Regions from separate parts of the Kitasatospora sp. NPDC091257 genome, predicted to be linked through region 2. Evidence: riboswitches for the same ligand, from Rfam matches in the RefSeq annotation. Region 2 holds a riboswitch; each other region holds the start of a gene.

Evidence for each region. Region 2 has a riboswitch for cobalamin ahead of ACIQOV_RS11355 (FecCD family ABC transporter permease). Riboswitches for the same ligand answer to the same signal wherever they lie in the genome.
Region 1: another riboswitch for cobalamin. It lies ahead of ACIQOV_RS33960 (HoxN/HupN/NixA family nickel/cobalt transporter); the one in region 2 lies ahead of ACIQOV_RS11355 (FecCD family ABC transporter permease).
Region 3: another riboswitch for cobalamin. It lies ahead of metE (5-methyltetrahydropteroyltriglutamate--homocysteine S-methyltransferase); the one in region 2 lies ahead of ACIQOV_RS11355 (FecCD family ABC transporter permease).

Annotation. Positions count from the first base shown of each region.
Region 1 covers NZ_JBIVVI010001038.1:141-3,211, reverse strand. The annotation lists gene ACIQOV_RS33960 (HoxN/HupN/NixA family nickel/cobalt transporter) at 153-1,268, opposite strand; cobalamin riboswitch at 1,299-1,512, opposite strand; gene ACIQOV_RS33955 (metalloregulator ArsR/SmtB family transcription factor) at 1,595-1,978, shown strand; partial or broken gene ACIQOV_RS33950 (hypothetical protein) at 2,037-3,071, shown strand, end outside.
Region 2 covers NZ_JBIVVI010000178.1:6-8,888, reverse strand. The annotation lists gene sodN (superoxide dismutase, Ni) at 36-431, shown strand; cobalamin riboswitch at 520-670, shown strand; gene ACIQOV_RS11355 (FecCD family ABC transporter permease) at 778-1,842, shown strand; gene ACIQOV_RS11350 (ABC transporter ATP-binding protein) at 1,929-2,678, shown strand; gene ACIQOV_RS11345 (ABC transporter substrate-binding protein) at 2,707-3,699, shown strand; gene ACIQOV_RS11340 (nuclear transport factor 2 family protein) at 3,787-4,170, shown strand; gene ACIQOV_RS11335 (GNAT family N-acetyltransferase) at 4,181-4,657, shown strand; gene ACIQOV_RS11330 (anti-sigma regulatory factor) at 4,846-5,256, shown strand; gene ACIQOV_RS11325 (SigB/SigF/SigG family RNA polymerase sigma factor) at 5,437-6,450, shown strand; gene ACIQOV_RS11320 (hypothetical protein) at 6,523-6,951, opposite strand; gene ACIQOV_RS11315 (diacylglycerol/lipid kinase family protein) at 7,002-7,973, shown strand; gene ACIQOV_RS11310 (WhiB family transcriptional regulator) at 8,343-8,594, shown strand.
Region 3 covers NZ_JBIVVI010000090.1:1,434-13,102, forward strand. The annotation lists gene ACIQOV_RS06660 (TetR/AcrR family transcriptional regulator) at 24-686, shown strand; gene ACIQOV_RS06665 (macro domain-containing protein) at 831-1,517, opposite strand; gene ACIQOV_RS06670 (ADP-ribosyltransferase domain-containing protein) at 1,792-3,411, shown strand; gene ACIQOV_RS06675 (HelD family protein) at 3,529-5,661, shown strand; gene ACIQOV_RS06680 (zinc ribbon domain-containing protein YjdM) at 5,820-6,176, shown strand; gene ACIQOV_RS06685 (MFS transporter) at 6,329-7,792, shown strand; gene ACIQOV_RS06690 (MarR family winged helix-turn-helix transcriptional regulator) at 7,792-8,244, shown strand; gene cobF (precorrin-6A synthase (deacetylating)) at 8,557-9,315, opposite strand; cobalamin riboswitch at 9,431-9,660, shown strand; gene metE (5-methyltetrahydropteroyltriglutamate--homocysteine S-methyltransferase) at 9,816-11,669, shown strand, end outside.

The DNA.
Region 1 (3,071 bases), on a different contig from region 2:
AGTGCGACCCGGTCGCCGGCCGGCACGTCGCCTTCCGCGAGGAGCGCCGACCCGGGGCGCACCCGGCCCCCGGAACGCGAACGGCGCCTCCCCACCGCGGGGAAGCGCCGTTCCGGCGTGCGCGGGCAGGCCGCTGCTCGCGGCCGGGTGGCTCAGGAGCCCTCGGGCGTCCAGCGCTTCTCGACCCCGGCGAGCTTCCAGTACCCGATCGCGATCGCCCAGACGACCACGAACAGCCCGGCGATGGCGTAGCCGACGTTGTCCAGCGAGATGTCGGCGATGAACCCGGTGACCGGGTCGGTCAGATCGAGCTTCTCGTGCAGCACCCCGACCAGCTCGATGGTGCCGATGATGAAGGCCACCGCGATCGACAGACCGGTGATGGTCAGGTTGTAGTACACCTTCCGCACCGGGTTGGCGAAGGCCCACTGGTACGCGAAGTTCATGAACGTCCCGTCCAGGGTGTCGAACAGGCTCATCCCGGCCGCGAACAGCAGCGGCAGGCAGACGATCGCGTACCAGGGCAGCCCGGAGGCGGCACCCGAGCCGGCCATCACCATCAGGGTGACCTCGGTCGCGGTGTCGAAGCCCAGGCCCAGCACCATGCCCACCGGGAACATCTGCCCGGGCCGGGTGATCGAACGGGTCGCCCGGTTCAGCACCCGGGCCATGAAGCCGCGCGAGTCGAGGTGCGCCTCCAGCTCCTTCTCGTCGAACTTCCCGGCCCGCATCGAGCGGAACACCCTGAGGATGCCGAGCAGCGCCGCCAGGTTGAGCGCGCCGATCAGGTAGAGGAACACGCCGGAAGTGGTCGTCCCGATCACGCCGAGCCACTTGTGGGTGGTCGACTCGTCGTCCATCAGGGTGTTCGCCAGCTGCGCGCCGCCCGCCACCAGGGCGGCCATCACCACCACCATCGAGGAGTGCCCGAGGGCGAACCAGAAGCCCACCGAGACCGGCCGCTTGCCGTCCGCCATCAGCTTGCGGGTGGTGTTGTCGATCACCGCGATGTGGTCGGCGTCGAAGGCGTGCCGCATCCCGAGGGTGTACGCGGTGATACCCAGGCCCACCCCGAAGACCTGGGTGCCGACCGCGTACTTCTCGGGTGCGACCAGGAAGATCAGCGTGCCGAAGGCCACCACGTGCATGGCCACGATCACCGCCATCAGCCCGGCGGTACGGACGGTGTCCTCGCGCCGCCACTGGAAGCTGGGCAGCGCGGAGGGGGCCGGTTCGGCCCCGGCGGCAACGGTTTCGGGCAGGGTCATCTGCGGATCACGCTCCAGCACCTCGTGGAAAACCTCGTGAGATGCCGTGGCCGGTCTCCTGGCTGACGGGACGCCCGTACCCGCCTTCCCAAGCGCGCGAGGCGCCCAGTGGCTCCATGGGTACGGACGACGTTCCTCCGCGGACGGAGGAACGACCCGATCACAGTGGCGAGGGCCGCTCCGGGCTGGGACCCCTGAGGGTCCGTCACCGGTCTTCCCGAGCACCACGGCGGGGAACACCGTAGGGGCCACGCCCCGACCCGTGCAAGGTTGCGCACCTGCGCAGGTGTCCAGGATCACAGACCGCCGCCTGCGAGAATGTCCGCATGCATCTCGTACCGGCCGACCGCGCGGGCCACCGCACCATCGACGGGCACCGGGTCTGCGAGGCCATCGCCGCGATCGGCGACCCGGCCCACGTCCGGTCCTGGGCCGAGCGGTTCTCCCTGCTCGCCGACCCCGGCCGGCTCGCCCTGCTGCTCGCCCTCCACCGGGCCGGGCCGCTCGCCGTCACCGACCTCGCGGTCGCCACCGGCATGCGCGACCCCGCCGTCTCCCAGGCCCTGCGGCTGCTCCGCACGGCCGGCGTGGTCACCGGCGACCGGGACGGACGCGTGGTGCGCTACCAGCTCGTGGACGAGGCCATGCGCCCCCTCCTCGACGAGTGCGCCGCCGGCGAACACCACGAGCCCACCGCGGCCACGGGCTGACCCACTGGCCCGGCCCCGGAACCGCGCCGCGGCCGGAACGGATGAGTACGATCATGACGTGCCGTCCCGCCCCCACGCCTGGCCCGCCGACCGGTGGAACACCCGACCGGTCAGGGCCCGCGTGCTGGCGGTCGCCCGCACCCTCACCTCGGCCACCCGGGTCCTGGACGTCCTGACCCTGCTGAACCCGGACGGCATCGAGCGGTACTTCACCGTCAACCCCGGCTCCGCCTTCGCCGACCGCGCCCTGGACGAGTACCTGCACGGCCTGCCCGGCTTCACCGTGCTGGACTGGGAGGACGCCGTCAGCCGCCGCTTCGACCTGGCCGTCGCCTGCGCCGTCCACTCCTCCATGCACCGGCTGGACGCCCGCCTCGTCGTCCTCCCGCACGGCGTCGGCTACAACCGGCTGGTCACCGAGTCCACCGGCGACACGGTCACCGCCGCCGGTCTGTCCCGCAACGAACTCACCCACCGCGGAAGGGTGTTCGTGGACGTCCTCGGCCTCTCCCACCCCGAGCAGCTGGACCGGCTGCGGGACTCCTGCCCCGAGGCGCTGGACGTCGCCCGGGTTGTCGGCGACCCCTGCTTCGACCGGATGCTCGGCAGCCGGCGCTCCCGCGACGGCTACCGCGCCGCGCTCGGTGCCACCGGCGGCCGACGGCTCGTCGTCGTCAGCTCCACCTGGAGCGAGCACTCCTTGTTCGGCCGCCGCCCGGACCTCCCCCGGCGGCTGGTCCGCCGGCTCCCCGCCGACGAGTACACGGTGGCCGTCGTCCTGCACCCCAACGTGTGGAGCCGCCACGACCCCGAGGCGCTGCTCGACGACGCCCGCCGGATGGGCCTGCGCCTGATCCCGCCCCACCAGGGCTGGCAGGCCGCGCTCGTCGCCGCCGACTGCGTGATCGGCGACCACGGATCGGTCACCGTCTACGGCGCCGCCCTGAACCACCGCACCCTGCTCGTCGCCACCGGCGCCGCCGAACTCGACCCCCGCTCCCCCGGCTACGCCTTCGGCCAGGCAGCGCCCGTCCTCGACCCGGACGGGGACCTCGCCGCCCAGGTCGAACAGGCCCTCGCCCGGGCCCCGGCC
Region 2 (8,883 bases):
TCGGGCGCGGGAAGACGATCTAAGGAAGGACTCCCATGTTCTCTCGTCTGTTTGCACCTCGCGCCACCGCCCACGCCCACTGCGACCTGCCCTGCGGCGTGTACGACCCGGCGCAGGCCAAGCTGGAGGCCGAGTCGGTCAAGGCCACCCAGGAGAAGTACCAGGCCAACGAGGACCCGCACTTCCGCGCCCGCGCCATCATCATCAAGGAGCAGCGCGCCGAGGCCGTCAAGCACCACATCTCGGTGCTGTGGAGCGACTACTTCAAGGCCCCGCACTTCGAGAAGTACCCGCAGCTGCACCAGCTGATCAACGACACCCTGAAGGCCGCCTCGGCCGCCAAGGCGTCCACCGACCCGGCCACCGGCCAGGCCCTGCTGGACCTGATCGCCGAGGTCGACAAGATCTTCTGGGAGACCAAGCAGGCCTGAGCCTGACGCGTCGCCACCCGACCGCCCCCGTCCGCACCGCCGGACGGGGGCGGTCGCGCGTTCCCGGCCCGCCCAGGGCCGGTAAGGGTTGCCTGCCCTGAGTGGCTGTTATGCTGCCAGGGCGTCCGAGGGGGAAGTCCGGTGTGAATCCGGCGCTGACCCGCAACGGTGAGCACGGCCCGTACCAACCCGTACGGCCCGCGCCAGCCCGATCGCCCCCGGCCGCTGAACTCCCGACAACTCGCCGCGGACTGCGAGGGGAACGGCGCCCCGGCACGCCTTCGGCCGGCGCCCGCCCCGGCGCACCCGCGGCCCGAGGCAAGGCGCACCCGTGGACCGTGCAGTCGTGGACCGTGCAGTCGGCCCGCCCACCCGTCGAATACCCGTCGTCCCGCTCGCCGCCGGCCTCGTCGCCGCCCTGCTGCTGTCGCTGCTCTGCGGGGTCGCCCTCGGCTCCTCCGGACTCGGCCTGCCCCGGGTGCTGCGGCTGCTGGGCGCCGGGCTGACGGGCGGACGGCTGGACGCGGGCGAGGCGGCCGCGTACGCGATCGTCTGGGAGATCCGGCTGCCGCGCACCGTGCTGGCCGCCGTCGTCGGCGCCGGCCTCGCCGCCTGCGGGGTCGCCGTCCAGGCCCTGGTACGCAACGCGCTGGCCGACCCCTTCGTGCTCGGCATCTCCTCCGGCGCGGCCGTCGGCGCCAACGCCGTCCTGCTCTTCGGCGCCTTCGCCTCGCTCGGGGTGTGGGCGATCTCCGCCTCCGCCTTCGGCTCCGCGCTGGCCGCCATGACGCTCGTCTACCTCGCCGCCCGCACCGCGTACGGACTCACCCCGCTGCGCCTGGTGCTCACCGGCACCGCGCTGTCCTACGGCTTCTCCGCCGCCACCACCCTGATGGTCTTCGCCGCCGACCGCGGCGAGGCCGCCCGGGACGCCATGATGTGGCTGCTCGGCAGCCTCGGCGGCGCCACCTGGGGCAAGGTGCCGATCGCCGCCGTCACGGTGGTGGCCGGCCTCGCGTACCTGGCCTGCGCCGCCGGGCGGCTGGACGCGCTCGCCATGGGCGACGAGACCTCCGCCTCGCTCGGCGTGGACCCGGACCGGCTGCGCCGCGAGCTGTTCGTGGTGACCGCCGCCGTCACCGGCACCGTGGTCGCGGTCAGCGGGGCGATCGGCTTCGTCGGGCTGCTGGTGCCGCACCTGGCACGGATGCTGGTCGGCGCCGGGCACCGCCGGGTGCTGGTGATCGCGCCGCTCGCCGGGGCACTGCTGCTGGTCTGGGTGGACATCGCCTCGCGCACCCTGCTGGCACCCGCCGAACTGCCCGTCGGGGTGTTCACCGCGGTGCTCGGCGTGCCCGCCTTCCTGCTGATGATGCGCCGCCGCGGCCAGGCCCTCGGAGGAACCCGGTGACCGACGTGACCACGGCGACCGGCCCGGCCGACCCGGCCGCGCCCACCCCGGCGCGGGCCCAGGACCTCGCCGTCGACGCCGTCTCGGTGGAGCTGGCCGGCACCCGGCTGGTCCACGAGGTGACCCTGGCGGCCGCCGCCGGGCAGGTGGTCGGACTGGTCGGCCCGAACGGCAGCGGCAAGTCGACCCTGCTGCGCTGTGTCTACCGGGTGCTGAAGCCGGCCGGCGGCGTGGTCCGGCTGGCCGGCGACGACCTGCACGCCCTGAGCGCGCGCGACACGGCCCGCCGGGTGGCCGCGCTGACCCAGGAGCACTCCGCCGAGTTCGACTTCACCGTCGCCGAGGTGGTCGCCATGGGCCGGCTGCCGCACCGCCGCGGCTTCGGCGCCCCGGCCGACGGGGACGCGGAGCGCTGCGCCGGGGCGCTGCGCAAGGTCCGGGCCGGGCACCTCGCCGAGCGCGGCTTCCTGAGCCTGTCCGGGGGCGAGAAGCAGCGGGTGCTGTTCGCCCGCGCGCTGGTCCAGGAGCCGCGCCTGCTGGTGCTGGACGAACCCACCAACCACCTCGACATCGCCCACCAACTGGAGGTGCTGGCGCTCGCCCGCGAGGCCGGCCCGACGGTGCTCACCGCGCTGCACGACCTCAACCTGGCGGCCGGCCACTGCGACCTGGTCTACGTGCTGCGGGCCGGGCGGATCGTCGCCTCCGGCCCGCCCCACGAGGTGCTCCGCCCCGCCCTGCTGGCCGAGGTGTTCGGCGTCCGCGCCACCCCGGTGCGGCACCCGGAGACCGGCGCCCTCCAGCTGCTGTTCGACCGGCTCGCCCCCTCCTCCTGACCCGTCCCGCCTGCCCAGAGGAACCACCTTGCGCACCAAGGCCGTTGCCACCGCCGCCCTGCTCGTCCTCGGGCTCACCGCCTGCGGCGCCGAGATCGCCCCGAAGGAGGCCGCCACCGCCTCCGCCCACTACCCGGTGACGGTGGACAACTGCGGGCAGAAGCTCACCTTCGCGCGGAAGCCCGCCCGGGTGGTGACCAACGACGTCAACATCACCGAGCTGATGCTCTCCCTCGGCCTCGCCGACCGGATGGCCGGCTACGTGATGCCCGACGACAAGGGCCGGATCGACAAGGTGGCCTGGAAGGACGGCTACCAGCAGACCACCTGGCTCTCCAAGAAGGTGCTCACCAAGGAGATCGCCCTGGACGCCCGGGCCGACCTGGTCCTCGCCGGCTGGCACTACGGCTTCGACGAGGGCGCCGGCGTCACCCCGCAGGCCTTCAAGGCGCTCGGCGTCGACTCGTACGTGCTCAGCGAGTCCTGCCGCAGCGGCAAGGGCACCGAGCGCGGCGTGATGGACCCGCTGGAGGCCCTCTACACCGACCTGGCCAACCTCGGCGAGATCTTCGACGTCGAGGACCGCTCCGACCGGCTGATCGCGGACTTCAAGGCGCAGATCGCCGCCGTCCCGCAGCCCGAGCGCCGCCCGTCCGTCTTCCTGTACGACAGCGGGCAGGACAAGCCGTACACCGCCGGGAAGTTCGCCGCCGCCAACGAGATCATCGCCAAGGCCGGCGGGAGCAACATCATGGGCGACCTCGCCGACACCTGGGTCACGGCCGGCTGGGAGGGCGTGGTGCAGCGCGACCCGGAGGTGATCGTGATCAACGACTACGCGACGCCCGGGGCCGAGGAGAAGCGGAAGTTCCTGAAGTCCTTCCCGCCGCTGGCCAACGTCTCCGCGGTCAGGAACGACCGGATCTTCGTCATGGACTACGTCGACCTGGTGGAGAGCCCGCGCAACCCGGCCGCGGTCGGCGCGCTGGCCGAGTACCTGCGCACCGTGCCGGCCCGCTGACGGCCCCCGGTCCGCTCCTCCGGGGCGGTGGCCGCGGGCGTACGCTCAAGGTACGAGCCGACGGAACCCGACCGGAGGAGCGAGATCATGACCACGATGGCGGCCCCCGGCGCCTTCGACACCCGCGCCCTGCGCGAGGGCATCGAGCGCTGCGACGCCGAGACCCTCCTGGCGCTCTACGCGCAGGACGCCGAACTGCGCATGGTCGATCGCAAGACCCAGCCCAGCCACCCCCTGGTGATGCACGGCCGGGAGGAGATCGGCGCCATGCTGGACGACGTCTACGGCCGCGAGATGACCCACAAGCTGGAACAGGTGGTGGTCCAGGGCGACCACGCCGCCTTCCTGGAGTCCTGCCGGTACCCCGACGGCGTCCGGGTGCTGATGTCCTCGATGGCCGTGCTGCGGGACGGCCGGATCGTCGACCAGACCTCCGTCCAGGCCTGGGACGAGACGGGTCCCGAGCAGTAGGCTCACAGGCATGATCCGCACCGCCGTCGCCACCGACGTTCCCGTCATCCACGCCATGATCCGCGAACTCGCGGACTACGAGCAGGCCCTGCACGAGGCGAAGGCCACCGAGGAGCAGCTGCACGACGCCCTGTTCGGCGAGAACCCGGCCCTGTTCGGGCTGATCGCCGAGGACGACGCCACCGGCGAGCCGGTCGGCTTCGCGGTGTGGTTCCGCAACTTCTCGACCTGGCGCGGCACCCACGGGATCTACCTGGAGGACCTGTACGTACGTCCGCAGGCGCGCGGCGGCGGCCACGGCAAGGCGCTGCTGCTGGAGCTCGCCCGGATCGCCGTCGAGCGCGGCTACTCCCGGGTCGAGTGGTCGGTCCTGGACTGGAACCAGCCCTCGATCGACTTCTACAAGGCGATCGGCGCGGTGCCGATGGACGAGTGGACGGTCTACCGGCTCACCGGCGAGGCCCTGGCCGAAGCCGGGCGGCGCTGAACGGCCGTCCGGAGACCGGCGAAAGGGTCTGCCACCCTGCGTCGCAATGCCTTACCATGAGTAACTCCCGAACCGGGGTGCGGAAGGCAGAGCGATGGTGGATGCGTGACGCCGGGCCCCCTTCGGGGGTAGCAAGCGGTAACAAGCGGGGTACCAAGAAAGCACAGCGCGCCACCCAGGAGGCAAGGGTGTCCCAGATCGACGGCGATCTCGGTGTTCAGGACTTCGTGGAGGTCCGGCTGCCCGCAGCGGGGGCCTACCTCTCCGTCCTGCGAACAGCGACGGCCGGGTTGGCGGCCCGGCTGGACTTCACGCTCGACGAGATCGAGGATCTGCGGATCGCGGTCGACGAGGCCTGCGCCATCCTGCTCCAGCAGGCGGTGCCCGGGTCCGTACTGTCCTGCGAGTTCCGGCTGGTCGGCGACTCGTTGAAGGTCACCGTCTCGGCCCCGACCACCGACGGCAAGGCCCCCGAGCGGGACACCTTCGCCTGGACGGTGCTCTCCGCCCTGGCCGGCGAGGTCGACTCCTCGGTCGGCGCGGACAAGACCGTGTCGATCAGCCTGAACAAGAAGCGCGGCGGGTCCCCCGCCCACTAGCCGGGCGCCGGACCGAACCGCACGACCGAGCAGCACCGAGCACCACCCGCGCAAGGGCCGTCCGCCGCTCCCCCGACCGGGGTTCCGACGGACGGCTCCCGGTACCGCCACCCACGCGGTACGACCAACGAGACGATTCCGGGGCCACCGGCCCCGGTGCTCCCGGAACGGAACGGGGGAATGGCCGTGAGTGATCTGGACCGTACCGGCCTCGCGACGGCGGGACCCGCCGTACCGACCCAGGCGAGCGTTCCCGGCCTCGCCGCCAACGACGAAGCGCACCCGAAGGACGCCCAGCGGATGAGCCACCCCACCGAGCCGACGTCCGAGCCGACGCCTGCCTCCGTGCCCCCGCCGGACCCGGCGGGCGAGACGGACCCGGCGGTCGAGGCCGAGCCGCACAGCGCCGTGCCCGCCCAGGGCTCGCACCGCACCGGCGCCCCGGACCGGGAGGCCGCCCGCGCGCTGTTCGTCCGGCTGTCCGTACTGCCCGAGGGCTCCCCGGAGCGGGTCGAGTTGCGCAACCAGCTGGTGCGGATGCACATCCCGCTGGTCGAGCACCTGGCCCGGCGCTTCCGCAACCGGGGCGAGCCGCTGGACGACCTGACCCAGGTCGCCACCATCGGCCTGATCAAGTCCGTGGACCGCTTCGACCACGAGCGCGGGGTCGAGTTCTCCACCTACGCGACGCCGACCATCGTCGGGGAGATCAAGCGGCACTTCCGCGACAAGGGCTGGGCGGTGCGGGTCCCGCGCCGCCTCCAGGAGCTGCGGCTGTCGCTCACCACGGCGACCAGCGAGCTCTCCCAGCGGCACGGCCGCTCCCCCACGGTGCACGAGCTGGCCGAGCACCTGGGGATCTCGGAGGAGGATGTCCTGGAGGGCCTGGAGTCCGCCAACGCGTACTCCACGCTCTCGCTGGACGTGCCGGACAGCGACGACGAGTCGCCGGCCGTCGCGGACACCCTGGGCGCGACCGACGAGGCGCTGGAGGGCGTCGAGTACCGCGAGTCGCTCAAGCCGCTGCTGGCCCAACTGCCGCCCCGGGAGCAGAAGATCCTGGTGCTGCGGTTCTTCCGGAACATGACCCAGTCGCAGATCGCCGCCGAGGTGGGGATCTCCCAGATGCACGTGTCCCGGCTGCTCGCCCGGACCTTGGCCCAGCTGCGGGAGAAGCTCCTGGTGGAGGAGTAGGACTGACGGCCGCTCAGCTCCGGCTCGGCGGCCGTCCGATCCCCTGCCCTGCGACCCCGGCCCTGTACGCCCCTAGTCCTCGGACGGGGCGTACAGGGCCGCCGTCGACTTCGGGTTCAGCAGGCAGCCGATGCCCACCAGGCCGAGCACGCCGATCAGCACGCCGAACGCGATCGCCGTGCCGCCGCTCTCGAACATGTAGTAGGCGACCGGCAGGCAGATCGAGTTGGTCAGCACCGCCGGGCTGCGGCCCCAGCGGCGCTCCTTGAGCAGTGCGAGGGCGGCCAGCACCGGCAGCACGCCGAGCAGCACGATGACCGCTCCGCCGAACTCGTTGAGGGCCAGCTGCTTGGCCTGGCCGGACACTGCGGCCACCATGTCCAGGACGCCGACGACGGCCAGCGCGATGCCCTCCAGGGCCGTGATGGCGGCGCCCAGGGTCAGGGAGGCCGGTCGGCCGGCGCCGGCCGTGGGTGCGGGTGCGGAGGTTTCTGCGGTCACTCCAGCAGGGTAGCCGCCGGTCGGTCCGTACCGACCCGTAGGCTTTCCCCATGCGCGCTCTCCTGGTCGTGAACCACAAGGCCACCACCACCAGTGGCCGGACCAGGGACGTCCTGATCCACGCCCTGCGCAGCGATCTCAAGCTGGAGGTCGCCGAGACCCAGTACCGGGGCCACGCGCGCGACCTGGCCCGCGGGGCGGCGGAGGACGGCACGGTCGACCTGGTGGTGGCGCTGGGCGGGGACGGCACCGTCAACGAGGTGGTGAACGGGCTGCTGGCGCACGGCCCGGGCGAGAAGGTCCCGCGACTGGCCGTGGTGCCGGGCGGTTCGACCAATGTGTTCGCCCGCGCGCTGGGCCTGCCCAACGACCCGGTCGAGGCGACCGGCGCCCTGCTGGACGCGCTGGAGCACGGCCGGGAGCGGCCGATCGGGCTGGGCAAGGCGATGACCGACGGTCTGCCGGACCGCTGGTTCACCTTCACCGCCGGCCTCGGCTTCGACGCCGGCGTGGTCGGCCGGGTCGAGGAGCAGCGCCGGGCCGGGCGCAAGTCCACCCACGCCCTGTACGTCGGCCAGGCCCTGCGGCACTACTTCACCCAGCGTGAGCAGCGCCGCTCCGGCCCGATCTCCCTGGAAATGCCGGGCCGCGAGCGGGTTCCGGGCCTGGTGCTGTCGATAGTCAGCAACACCTCGCCCTGGACCTTCCTCGGCAACCGGCCGGTCTACCCCTCACCGCTCGCCTCCTTCGACACGGATCTGGACGTCTTCGGCATCACCCGGATGACGACGTTCGGCACGGCTCGAACGGTCCGTCAGATCCTGCGGTCGTACGCGCCTTCGGGTGACGGCGCCCCTCCGATGGGCCCTTCCGGGAAGCACGTCGTCTCCTATCACGACGTCAGACACTTCACCTTGGTTTCGGAGGAACCGGCGCCGTTCCAGGTCGACGGGGACCATCTTGGAGACAGGAGTCGCGTCAGTTTCACAGGCGTACGGCGGGCACTGCGTGTGATTGTGTGACTGGAAGGGGGGTTCCTCCTTCTTCTCGAACGCACAAGCCCCCTTCACTCCATAGAAGTACTGGCTGTGAGCTAGGCGACACCGAAGAATCCAAAATTCCTCCCCGAAGGGGGTTGTATCCGAGCCCGAGGTTTGCGAACCTCTACATGGCGATCGGGACACATCGCAGCGACGGCAACTCCGGAACCACAGGAGCGCCGACCGCGGGGTGTCCCTCGAATCGCCGAATCCCCCCCAGCACAGACCACCCGGGCCCGACGGGCCTTTGGTCTCTTTTGCTGTTGCGGGATTCGTGAAAGCGTTCACATTCACAAGCCATTCGATTGTGCCGATCGGGCCACCCCCCGCGGCAGGAGGAGTTGGACGACCATGGACTGGCGCCACCGCGCTGTCTGCCGCGAAGAGGACCCGGAGCTGTTCTTCCCGATCGGGAACACCGGTCCTGCTCTGCTGCAGATCGAGGAAGCCAAGGCCGTGTGCCGCCGCTGTCCGGTGATGGAGCAGTGCCTCCAGTGGGCGCTTGAGACCGGCCAGGACGCCGGCGTCTGGGGCGGCATGAGCGAGGACGAGCGTCGCGCGATGAAGCGCCGCGCCGCCCGCAACCGGGCCCGCACCGCCTGATCGCCCAGCGATCACACGCCGTAGCACCAGCAGTGACCGCAGTACCGATCGACACATGATCAAAGGCTTCCCTGCACCTCCTGGTGAAGCCTTCCGCACAAAGGACCTTGCCCTGCCGGGTCCCGCGACACCGGACCCGCCCAGACACTTGATACTGTTCACTGAGAGCAATATCGTGGAGCTGTGGCGCTCACCGTGTGCAACGCACCGGCGAGGTGTCGCACCACCCAGAGCCCCCGTTCCGGCGTCTGGGGCGGCATGAGCGAGGACGAGCGTCGCGCGATGAAGC
Region 3 (11,669 bases), on a different contig from region 2:
CAAGTTCACCGTAGCATGGTGGCATGTCTACGCACGATGAGGGCCGAACCGGAGGACCCGGGACGCTCCGGGAGGCGCCCGCGCGCCGCACCCAGGCCGAACGGCGGGCCCGGGCCGAGTCCGCGCTGATCGCCGCCGCCGCCCGGCTGATCGCCGAGCACGGCAGCACCGGGGTCACGCTGGCCGGGGTGGGGGAGGAGGCGGGCTTCAGCCGGGGCCTGGCCACCCACTACTTCGGGTCGAAGGCCGCACTGCTCGCCCGGCTCCAGGGCGCGGCGCTGGCCGAGGCGATGGCGGCGGCCGCGCCGGAGCGCAGCGGGGCGGGCGCGGTGGACGAGCTGTGCGGGTTCGCGCGCGGCTGCCTGGAGGGCGTGCGCAACCCGACCGACCTGGGCCGGGCCTTCGTGGTGCTGGGCGCGGAGGCGCTCGCGGGGGCCTCGGAGCTGACCGCCGCGGTGGCGGAACTGGACGCCCGGACCCGGGCGTGGGCGGCCGAGGTGGTCGGGCAGGGGCAGCGGGAGGGCGAGCTGCGCCCCGGCGTGGACCCGGGCGCCTTCGCGCTGGCCTTCGTGGGGCTGCTCAAGGGGCTGGTGGTGCAGGCCGCGGCCGCTCCGAAGGCCTTTGACGTGGGGCTGGCGGTCGCCGAGTCCGAGCGCTGGATCCGGCTGGCGCTCACGGCGGGCTGAGGGCTCGCGGGCGGGGCGGGGCGGGGCGGGCGTCCGGCCGGGGCCGGGCGGAGGGCGGCCGGGGCGAGCGGGGCGGAGTCGGCACCGCCGCACGGCGGCCGTGCGGCGGTGGGCGGCGGTGCGGGTGGCCGCTCCGGGGCGGGGTCAGGCCCGGCGGGCGGGCGAACCGCGGCGTGCGGGCGGCACGATGCGCACCCGCTCGGTGGCGGGCGCCTTTTCGAGGTCGTCCAACTGGGCCAGGACGGTGGCGCGCAGGTCGTCGTCGTCCTCGAAGTGGTGGTCGTTGAACAGGGTGTAGCCGGACCACATCAGGTTGGCGCAGACCCGGGGCGGGACCTTGCCCGTCGCGGCGCCCATGCCGACCAGGGCGACGGACCGGATCGAGCCCGGCCGCAGCCGGTTCTGCCGGTGGACGGCCTGGAACGCGGCGGCGCAGGCCAGGGCCACGTTCAAGGTCTCGCTGACGTTCTGCGAGGAGGTCCGCATGGTCGGGGCCGATATCAGGAACGCCGGGTTGACGGCGCCGGACGGGACGCAGACCGCGCTGCCGACCGGGAGGCTGCCGGCGTGCTGCTCGCGGATCGCCTTCTGGACCCGCAGCTGGATGCCCGCGCCCAGGTGGCGCTTGATCGCGGCGTCCGTTCCGCCGTCCATCCGGCCGCGGGAGTTGGTGGGGCTGACCCAGGCGTCCGCCTTCGCGGTGAGCAGCGAGGCGTGCCGGATGTCGATCCCGGGGACGTCGGCGAAGGCCGCCCGCCAGGACTCCACGACCGTCGCGTTGAGGTCGGTCAGCACCACCTTGAGCGGCGGCTCGGTGCGGTCCGTGGTCATGCTGGGCTCCTGTCGGTCGGGGGTGCCCGGTGGGCCGGTTTCTTGGTGACACCGACGAAGCTAGCGCCCGGCACTGACAATCCGTCCGGGCTCCGTCCGGGCTCCGTCGGCGTCCCGTCGGCACCTCGCCCGCGCCGGTCGGCGGCCGGTCGGCGCGGGCCGGACTGTCGGACCCTGCTGGTAGGACTGTGGTGTCCGCCAGGGAAGCTGACGGTCCATCACCTGCCGTTCGTCTGACATTCGTACGGTCCCGATCAGCCGGAGTTGCACCACCATGAGCGCTGTCGACACCCCCGCCACCCAGCCCGACCCGAGCGACCCGCTCGCCCTCGCCGACCTCTTCACGGGCGGCGGCGAGCCGTGGCTGCCGCTGCTGAAGCCGGTGATCGAGGCGCAGCCCGGTGCGGCCTCGTTCATCGGCCCGGGCCGCGGCCCGGAGGTCGTCCCGGTCCGCGAGCTGACCTTCCAGGCGCTCAAGCCGCACGCGCCGCACCGGTGGAAGGTCGTCGTCTTCGGCCAGAACCCGTACCCGAGGCCGGAGAGCGCCACCGGCATCGCGATGTTCGACAACACCTTCCACGACTGGAAGGACAGCCAGTTCGGCCGGGTGATCAGCATCCGCTGCCTGATCAAGGCCGCGGCGATGTGGAAGTACGGCATCCCCAAGAAGACGCCGATCGCCGACATACGGGCGCTGCTGAAGAAGCAGGAGACGGTCCAGCCGCCGGAGTGGTTCCAGGCGATGCTGACCCAGGGCGTGCTGCTGCTGAACGCGGCGCTCACCGCGAGCAGCGACGGCGCGATGGGGCCGGACGAGCACACCGGGTTCTGGCGGCCGGTCGCCGAGCGGATCGTCGAGGAGATCCTCCGCGCCAAGCAGCGGGCCGCCGAGGAGGACCGCTACGTGGTCTTCGCCTGGTGGGGCGCGCACGCCCGCAGCCTGAAGAACGTCGTGCTGCGGCTGCAGGAGAAGTACCCCGAGGTCGAGGTCCGCCACATCGACCACGCCAACCCGGCGGCCCAGGGCGACATCTTCTGCGACGGCGAGCACTTCGCCACGGTGAACGCCGCCCTGGCCTCGCTCGGTGCCGACGAGGTCGACTGGCTGCCCAGCACGGGGTGGAACGCGCCGTCGGCGCAGGGCGGCGGGGCGGAGGCCGGGGTCGCCGAGCGGATGGGTGCCTTCATCGCCTCCACCATGGAGCTGCACCAGCTCTACCTGGACCGACTCGCCGGGGTGAAGGACGAGGGCCTCGTCCTGCCGGCGATCACCGGTGTGTTCGACACCCCGCCGACGGGCTTCCGGGAGGCGGTGTCGCCGGTCGCCGAGCTGCTGCGCGGCCTGGACCGGCACGTGTCGCTGTCGCACGACTTCGGCAAGCGGCGGGCGGACGAGGCGGCCACCGGCCTGTCCGCCGACGAGATCGCCGCGCTGTACCTGTACACCTGCGAGTCCGCGTTCTACCGGGAGATCAACGCGGTGCTGCGCTCGCCGGACCGCAGCCGGCTGGTGCCCTACCTGCCGTACCTGCGGCTGCTGTTCGCGGCGGTGTCGCGGCTGCCCGTCCGCACCGCGCCGCTGTGGCGCGGGGTCTCGCTGGACCTGCGGCGGCAGTACCCGCTCGGGAGGACGGTGACGTGGTGGGGCGTCTCCTCCTGCACCTCCGAGCTCGGGGTCGCGCGGTCCTTCCTGGGCAGCCGGGGCAAGCGGACGCTGTTCGAGGTGCGTCCGGTGCGGGCCGCCGGCATCAGGAACTTCTCGGCGTTCACCGGCGAGGAGGAGTTCATCCTGCTGCCCGGCACGCAGTTGGAGGTCACCGACGTCCGGGCGGAGCGCGGTGGCCTGTGCACCGTGACGCTGACCGAGCTGGAGGAGGCGCCCCTGGTGTCCTGAGGCGCCCGGGCCGAACCCGCCCCCTGGAGCAGCAACCGAGTCAGTATTTTTACTGAGTTAAGTTATGCTGGACTCCGAGCGGCAGATGAGCCCGTTGTGCGGGAAGGGGCGCGAACGATGACCTCGGAAATCCGGAACCTGGACGGCGAACTGGAACGGGAGCGGGCCTACGTCGAGGTCTGCCGGGTCGCGACGGCCCGGCAGGTCGAGGACGCGGGCCACCAGGTCGCCGCCGCGGAGGACGTCTCCGGCGACGGTGCCGGCGCGGAGGCGCTCGGCCGGTACCTGCGCACCCGCGCCAAGCGGATGACGGAGCTGCCGGAGAGCCCGTCCTTCTTCGGCCGCCTCGACTTCGCCGACACCGCGGAGGCCGGGGAGCACCGGCGACAGCGCTACTACGTGGGCCGCCGGCGGATCTCCGAGGATCCGACGGTGCCGCCGCTGGTGGTCGACTGGCGGGCCCCGGTCTCCCGGGCGTTCTACCAGGCGAGCGCCCACGCCCCGCTCGGGCTCGCGCGGCGCCGCCGGTTCGGCTGGGCGCCGTGGAGCCTGGGCGCACCGGAGGAGCTGACCGGGCTGGAGGACGAACCCCTCGGCGCGGACGGCGGGCACGGCCCGGCGGACGGCGACGCGGCGGGTGACGGTGCGGCGGGCGACGGTGCGGCGGACGGTGGCGAGGGCGGTGCCGGCGGCATTCTGGCCGCCGAGATCGAGCGGCCCCGCACCGGCCCGATGCGGGACATCGTCGCCACCATCCAGCCCGAACAGGACGTGCTGGTGCGGGGCGAGCTGAGCGAGTCGGTCTGCGTGCAGGGCGCGCCCGGCAGCGGCAAGACCGCGGTCGGGCTGCACCGCGCCGCGTACCTGCTGTACAGCTTCCCGCAGCGGATCCAGCGCGGCGGCCTGCTGGTCATCGGCCCCAACCGGACCTTCCTGCGCTACATCGCCGAGGTGCTCCCCGCGCTCGGCGAGATCGACGTCACCCAGCGCACCGTCGAGGACCTGGTCGCCACCCGGCCGGTCGCCGCCGTGGACGACGAGCGGGCCGCCGCGGTCAAGCAGGACGCGCGGATGGCGACGGTGCTGCGCCGGGCGCTGTACGGCCGCATCCGGGCGACGGGCCCGGAGCCGCTGGTCGTACCGGACGGCTCCTACCGGTGGCGGGTGCCCCCGGAGCGGCTGGAGCGGACGGTCGCCGAACTGCGCGAGCAGGCGCCGCCGTACGCGATCGGCCGGGAGAGCCTGCGCACCCGGGTGGTGGCGATGCTCCAGGACCAGGCCGAGCGGCGGACCGGCGTCCGGTCCGGCGCCTGGTCGCGGAAGATCGGCCGCTGCGGGCCGGTGGCCGCCTTCCTGGAGGCCGCCTGGCCGAATCTGCGCCCGGAGGCCGTGGTCGCCGCGCTGCTGAGCGACCCCGCCCTGCTGGCCGAGGCCGCCGAGGGGGTGCTCGGCCCCGAGGAGCAGGCGGCGATCCTGTGGCGCCGGCCGCCGCGCTCGGAGAAGAGCGCCACGTGGTCCGAGCACGACCTGATGCTGCTGGACGAGGTGGCCGGCCTGATCGAGCGCCCGGCCGGCTTCGGCCACGTCGTGGTGGACGAGGCCCAGGACCTCTCCCCGATGCAGTGCCGGGCGATCGCCCGCCGCAGCGCCTTCGGCTCCCTGACCGTTCTCGGCGACCTCGCCCAGGCGACCGCCCCGTGGGCCGCCCGCAGCTGGCCCGAGCAGCTCGCCCACCTGGGCAAGCCGCAGGCCGCGGTGGTGCCGCTGACCACCGGCTTCCGGGTCCCGGCCGCCGTGACGGCCCTCGCCAACACCCTGCTGGGCGCGCTGGACGTGGACGTGCCGCCGGCCGTGTCGCTGCGGCAGGACGGGGAGCTGACGGTGCGGCGGGTGGCCGGGGGCGGCCTGGGCGGAGCGGTGGTCGCGGCGGTGCGGGCCGCGCTGGAGCGCGAGGGCTCGATCGCGGTGATCGCGGCGGACGGCGCGGTGGCGGAGGCCGCCGAGGCGCTGCTCGCGGCGGGGATCCCGACCGGGGCGGCCGAACAGGTCGGCACCACGGCGCGGGTGACGGTGCTGCCGGCCTCGCTGGTGAAGGGGCTGGAGTACGACCACGTGGTGGTGCTGGAGCCGGCCGCCATCGTGGAGGCCGAGGCGCGCGGCCTGCACCGGCTGTACGTGGTGGTGACGCGGGCGGTCTCCCGGCTGTACGTCCTGCACTCCCGTCCGCTGCCCGCGCCGCTGGGCGGGTGACGGCCCGGCGGCGGAGGCGGGTGGGGAAGGCCGGGCGGGTGCGGCCGCCGGGCATGACCCCGTGCCCACCGGAAGCGGCGGCCGACCGGTGCCGGCACCCCCGCTGACCTCCTCACTCGTGCCCGGATCAGCTCCGAACAGCTGGATATCCTGAACACATGAGCGACAACCTTCCCCCGTGTCCGCAGTGCTCCAGTGAGTACACCTATGAGATGAACGCCCTCATGGTCTGCCCCGAGTGCGCCCACGAGTGGGTGCCCGGCGGCGGCGACCAGGCCGGCGCGCCGGCCGGTGAGCGCGTGATCAAGGACGCCGTCGGCAACGTGCTGAGCGACGGCGACACCGTGACGGTGGTCAAGGCGCTGAAGGTCAAGGGCAGCGTCTCCGGCATCAAGGCCGGCACCAAGGTCCGCAACATCCGCCTGGTGGACGGCGTCGACGGGCACGACATCGACTGCCGCATCGAGGGCTTCGGTGCCATGCAGCTCAAGTCCGGCGTGGTCAAGAAGGCCTGATCCGCGGGCCCCCAGCGGCCGCGCCCCGTCGAGGAGATCGGCGGGGCGCGGCCGTTGCGCTGTCCGGGGCCGGTCGGGGGTGGAGCCGCCGCCCGGATTAGTTGTAGCATCACAATGATTACAACAACACAAATAACTCTGGAGCGTTCGCCATGCCCGATGCCGCTCGACCGCGGCCCTGGCTCGTGCTCGCCATCTGCTGCATGAGCCTGCTGATCGTCAGCCTCGACAACACCATCCTGAACGTGGCCCTGCCCGCCGTCCGGCGTGACCTGGACACCACGGTGTCCGGCCTGCAGTGGACGGTCGACGCCTACACCCTGGTGCTGGCGAGCCTGCTGATGCTCTCCGGCTCGACCGCCGACCGGATCGGCCGCCGCCGGGTGTTCCGGATCGGACTGGTGGTGTTCACCGCGGCCTCCCTGCTGTGCAGCCTGGCCCCCGGGCTCGGCTGGCTGATCGCCGCGCGGATGCTCCAGGCGGTCGGCGGATCGATGCTCAACCCCGTCGCCATGTCGATCATCAGCAACACCTTCACCGACTCCCGGCAGCGCGCCCGGGCGATCGGCGTCTGGAGCGGCGTGGTGGGCATCAGCATGGCCGCCGGGCCGATCATCGGCGGGGCGCTGGTGGAGTCGGCCGGCTGGCGGGCGATCTTCTGGATCAACGTCCCGATCGGCCTGGCCGCCCTCTTCCTCACCACCCGCTACGTGCCGGAGTCGCGGGAGGCCCGCACCCGCCGGGTGGACCCGGTCGGCCAGCTGCTGGTCGTCGTCGTGCTCGCCGCCCTCACCTACGCGATCATCGAGTCACCGGAGCGCGGCTGGACCTCGCCCGTGGTGCTCGGCTGCACGGCGGCCTCCCTGGGCGCGCTGCTGGGCCTGCTGCGGTACGAACCCCGGCGCACCGACCCGCTGATCGACCTGCGGTTCTTCCGCTCCGCGCCCTTCTCCGGCGCCACCGTCATCGCGGTCGCCGCCTTCGCCGGCCTCGGCGGCTTCCTCTTCCTCACCTCCCTGTACCTCCAGGACGTCCGCGGGCTCGACCCGCTGCACGCCGGACTGTTCATGCTGCCGATGGCGGTCATGTCGCTGCTCACCGCGCCGCTGTCCGGCCGGATGGTGGCCGCCCGGGGGCCGCGCACGCCGCTGCTGCTGGCCGGGGCGGCGCTGACCGCGAGCGCCGTGCTCCAGGCGGTCGGCTACTCCGAGCACCTGCCGACCTGGCTGCTGGTCCTCGCCTTCCTGCTCTTCGGTACCGGCTTCGGCCTGGTCAACGCGCCCATCACCAACACCGCCGTCTCCGGGATGCCCCGCTCGCAGGCCGGGGTGGCGGCGGCGGTGGCCTCCACCAGCCGACAGGTCGGCCAGTCCCTGGGCGTCGCGGTCACCGGCGCCCTGATGGCCGGCAGCGCCCTCGCGGACCCGGCGGCCTTCACCGGGGCGGCCCGGACGGCATGGTGGATCATCGCCGGCTGCGGCGCCGCCGTGCTGGTCACCGGTACGCTCACTTCCGGCCGCTGGGCCCGGGCGACGGCCGAGCGCACGGCGCGGCGGCTCGCCGCCGAGGAGGCGGCCGAGGGAAGCACGGAGACGAAGGAGACGGTGGACGCCTGATGGAGCGCCTCGACACCGGTGGGCACCCGGAGGGGGGCGGGACGGACGCCGCGACGGCGGCCCGGGTCTGGCAGGGGATGTACGCGCTCGTGCTGGAGCGCCACGACCGCCGCAGGACCGTCGCCGAAGCCCTCGGCATGAGCTTCAGCCGGGTCAGGGCGCTGCGCCGGCTCGCCGCCGGCCCGATCACCCTGCGGGAGCTGGCCGAGCGGCTGACCGCCGACCCGCCGTACACCAGCGTCATCGTGGACGACCTGGCGCGGCGCGGGCTCGCCGAGCGCATCACCAACCCGGCGGACCGGCGCTCCAAGCTGGTCCACCTCACCGAGGAGGGCGAGGCCAAGGCCGCGCTCGCCACCGGGATCCTCGCCACGCCGCCGGACGCGCTGCTCGCGCTGCCGCCGGAGGACCTCCGCGCGCTCGACCGGGTGATGGCGAAGCTCCTGGACTGAGGGCTGCCGCCCGACGCGGCGGGCGTGGATCCGGGAGTCGGGACACCGGCCGCGGGTGATCCGTGTTTTCCGCGAGGACGGAGACGGCATGCATGAGTCCGGGCCGCTGTTCCCGTTCCGCTGCCGTGCTGCCGACCGCCGGGGCCCACTGCCCTTGATGGTCCGTCAATCGCCGTTCTTCGCAGGCCCGCACGCCGATCGTGCGGGCTGTTCGGGAACTGCTCCGCCATCGCCGTCGGCGACGCCCGGATCGCCGGGCGCCCGGCGCCGGGCGCCCGGCAGGTGTCCGGCAGGCGTGGGGCAGGCGTCGGGTCAGCCGTCCGAGCGTCGCAGCAGGTAGGTGTCCATGATCCAGCCCTTGCGCTCCCGGGCCCGCTCACGCAGCTCGCGGATGCGAGGGGCGGCCTCGGCGAGCGGACCGGAGACGAGCACCTCGTCGGGGGTGCCGAGGTAGGCGCCGTAGCGGATCTCCAGCCCCTCGGGGTCGATCCCGGCGAAGGCGGCCCGGCCGTCGAGCATCACCACCACGTCGTCCACCCCCTCGGGGAACCCCTCGGCGAGGCGGCGGCCGGTGGTGATCTGCACCGGCCGGCCGACCCGGGTCAGCGTGGTGCGGTGCCGGGCGGCGAGCGCGGAGACGCTGCTGATGCCCGGGACCACCTCGTACGCGAAGGGCACGCCGCCCCGGTTCGACACGTCGTCCACCACGGCGATGACGCTGTCGTAGAGGGCGGGGTCGCCCCAGACCAGGAAGGCGCCGTTCTCGCCCGGGCCGAGGTGCTCGGCGACCAGCCGTTCGACCAGATCGGCGCGGCGGACGCGCCAGTCGTCCACGGCGGCCGCGTACGCGGGGGTGGCGCGGTCCCGTTCGGCGTCCGGCGCCTCGACCACGCGGTGCCCGGGCCGTCCGTGGTCGGCCAGCATCCGGCGACGCAGCCCGATCAAGTCCTGCCGTTCCTCGCTCTTGTCGAGGATGAAGAAGACGTCGGTGCGACCGATCGCCTTGACCGCCTGCAGGGTGAGGTGGTCGGGGTCGCCCGCGCCGATGCCGATGACGAAGATGTGCCGCATGGGAGACATTCTGCCGTCCGCCCCCGGGTGCGCCGCCCGGGGCCGGGCGCGGAGTCTGCGTCTCACCACGCGGACGCCTTGCGGGATTTCCGCCTCGACGCCGAGGGTTTGCCCCTAAGCTGGCGGTGCAGCTGGTTCGCCCTGTCCGCCAGGCAGGCGCGTCGCAAGAGGGAACCCGGTGGGAATCCGGGACTGCCCCGCAGCGGTGAGTGGGAACGACCGCCGTCATACGCACTGGACCCGGGACGGGTCTGGGAAGCGACGGCCAGTAGGTGTCCGCCCCGGTTTCGGCCGAGGTGGGTGTGCCCGCGAGTCCGAAGACCTGCCACTGCCCGTGCGCGAGCGTTCGCGCGCGGCCATCCGGTGACCTCGTGGGCGGGTCGGCGACCATATCGGGCGGAGCCGCGCACGGGTGCGGTCGTCCGTCCGGTCCGTCATCCCTTCGCGTCCTCGTGCCGTCACCGGGCACTTGAGGATCCAGACTCGCGAAGGAGAGTCCCTTGACCACGAAGTCCGCAGCCGCGGCGAGCGTCGCCACCGCCCACGGCTACCCCCGCCAGGGCCGGGGCCGTGAAGTGAAGAAGGCGATCGAGGGGTACTGGAAGGGCGCGGTCGCGGCCGAGGCGCTGCTGGCGACCGCCGCCGACCTGCGTCGGACGAACTGGGCGCAGCTCGTCGAGGCGGGGGTCGCAGAAGTGCCGACCGGCGACTTCTCGCTCTACGACCACGTGCTGGACACCACCGTGGCGGTCGGCGCGATCCCGCCGCGGCACCGGGAGGCGGTCGACGCCGACCCGCTGGCCGGGTACTTCGCGATGGCGCGCGGCAACCAGGACGTCGCTCCGTTGGAGATGACCAAGTGGTTCGACACCAACTACCACTACCTGGTACCGGAGTTGGGCCCGGACACGGTGTTCGCCGCGAACCCGGCCAAGGCGGTCGGCGAGCTGCGCGAGGCGCTGCTGCTCGGCCACGCCGCCCGGCCGGTGCTGGTCGGGCCGGTCAGCTACCTGCTGCTCGCCAAGCCGGCGCCCGGGGTGGGCGCGGACTTCCAGCCGATCACCCTGCTGGACCGGCTGCTGCCCGTCTACGCCCGGCTGCTGGCCGAGTTGCGTGCCGCCGGCGCCGCGTGGGTGCAGCTGGACGAGCCCGCGCTGGTGCAGGACCGCACCCCGGCCGAGCTCAACGCGGCTGCCCGCGCCTACCGCGAGCTGGGCGGTCTCACCGAGCGGCCCAAGCTGCTGGTCGCGAGCTACTTCGACCGGCTCGGCGAGGCGCTGCCGGTGCTGGCCAAGGCCCCGGTCGAGGGCCTGGCGCTGGACTTCACCGGCCCGGCCGCCGCCAACCTGGAGGACCTCGCCGCCGCCGGCGGTCTGCCCGGCAAGCGGCTGGTGGCGGGGGTGATCGACGGGCGCAACATCTGGATCAACGACCTGGAGAAGTCGCTGGTGACCCTGGCGACCCTGCTCGGCCTCGCCGGCACCGTCGACGTGGCGCCGTCCTGCTCGCTGCTGCACGTGCCGATCGACGCCGCCGCGGAGCGCGACATCGACCCGCAGATCGCCCGCTGGCTGGCCTTCGCCCGACAGAAGGCCGGCGAGGCGGCACTGCTCGCCCGGGGCCTGCGCGAGGGCACCGGCGCGATCACCGCCGAGCTCGCCGCCAACCGCGCCGACCTCGCCTCCCGCGCCAACTCCCCGATCACCCGCGACCCGGCGGTGCGCGCCCGCGCCGCCGCCGTCACCGCCGACGACACCCGGCGCGCCCAGGCGTACCCGCAGCGGGCCGAGGCCCAGCGCGCCCGGCTCGGGCTGCCGCTGTTGCCGACCACCACCATCGGCTCCTTTCCCCAGACCACCGAACTGCGCACCGCCCGCGCCGATCTGACGGTGGGTCGGATCGATGCCCCGGCCTACCGGGAGCGGATGGAGGCGGAGGTCCGCGAGGTCGTCGCCTACCAGGAGAAGGCCGGGCTGGACGTCCTGGTGCACGGCGAGCCCGAGCGCAACGACATGGTCCAGTACTTCGCCGAGCAGCTCACCGGCTACCTCGCCACCCGGCACGGCTGGGTCCAGTCGTACGGCACCCGGTACGTGCGCCCGCCGGTGCTGGCCGGGGACATCTCCCGTCCGCACCCGATGACCACCGACTGGTTCGGCTACGCGCAGGGCCTGACCGACCGCCCGGTCAAGGGCATGCTGACCGGCCCGGTCACCATGCTCGCCTGGTCCTTCGTCCGCGACGACCAGCCGCTCGCCGACACCGCCCGGCAGGTGGCCCTCGCCCTGCGCGACGAGGTCGTCGACCTGGAGGCGGCCGGCGCCGCCGTCGTGCAGGTCGACGAGCCGGCGCTG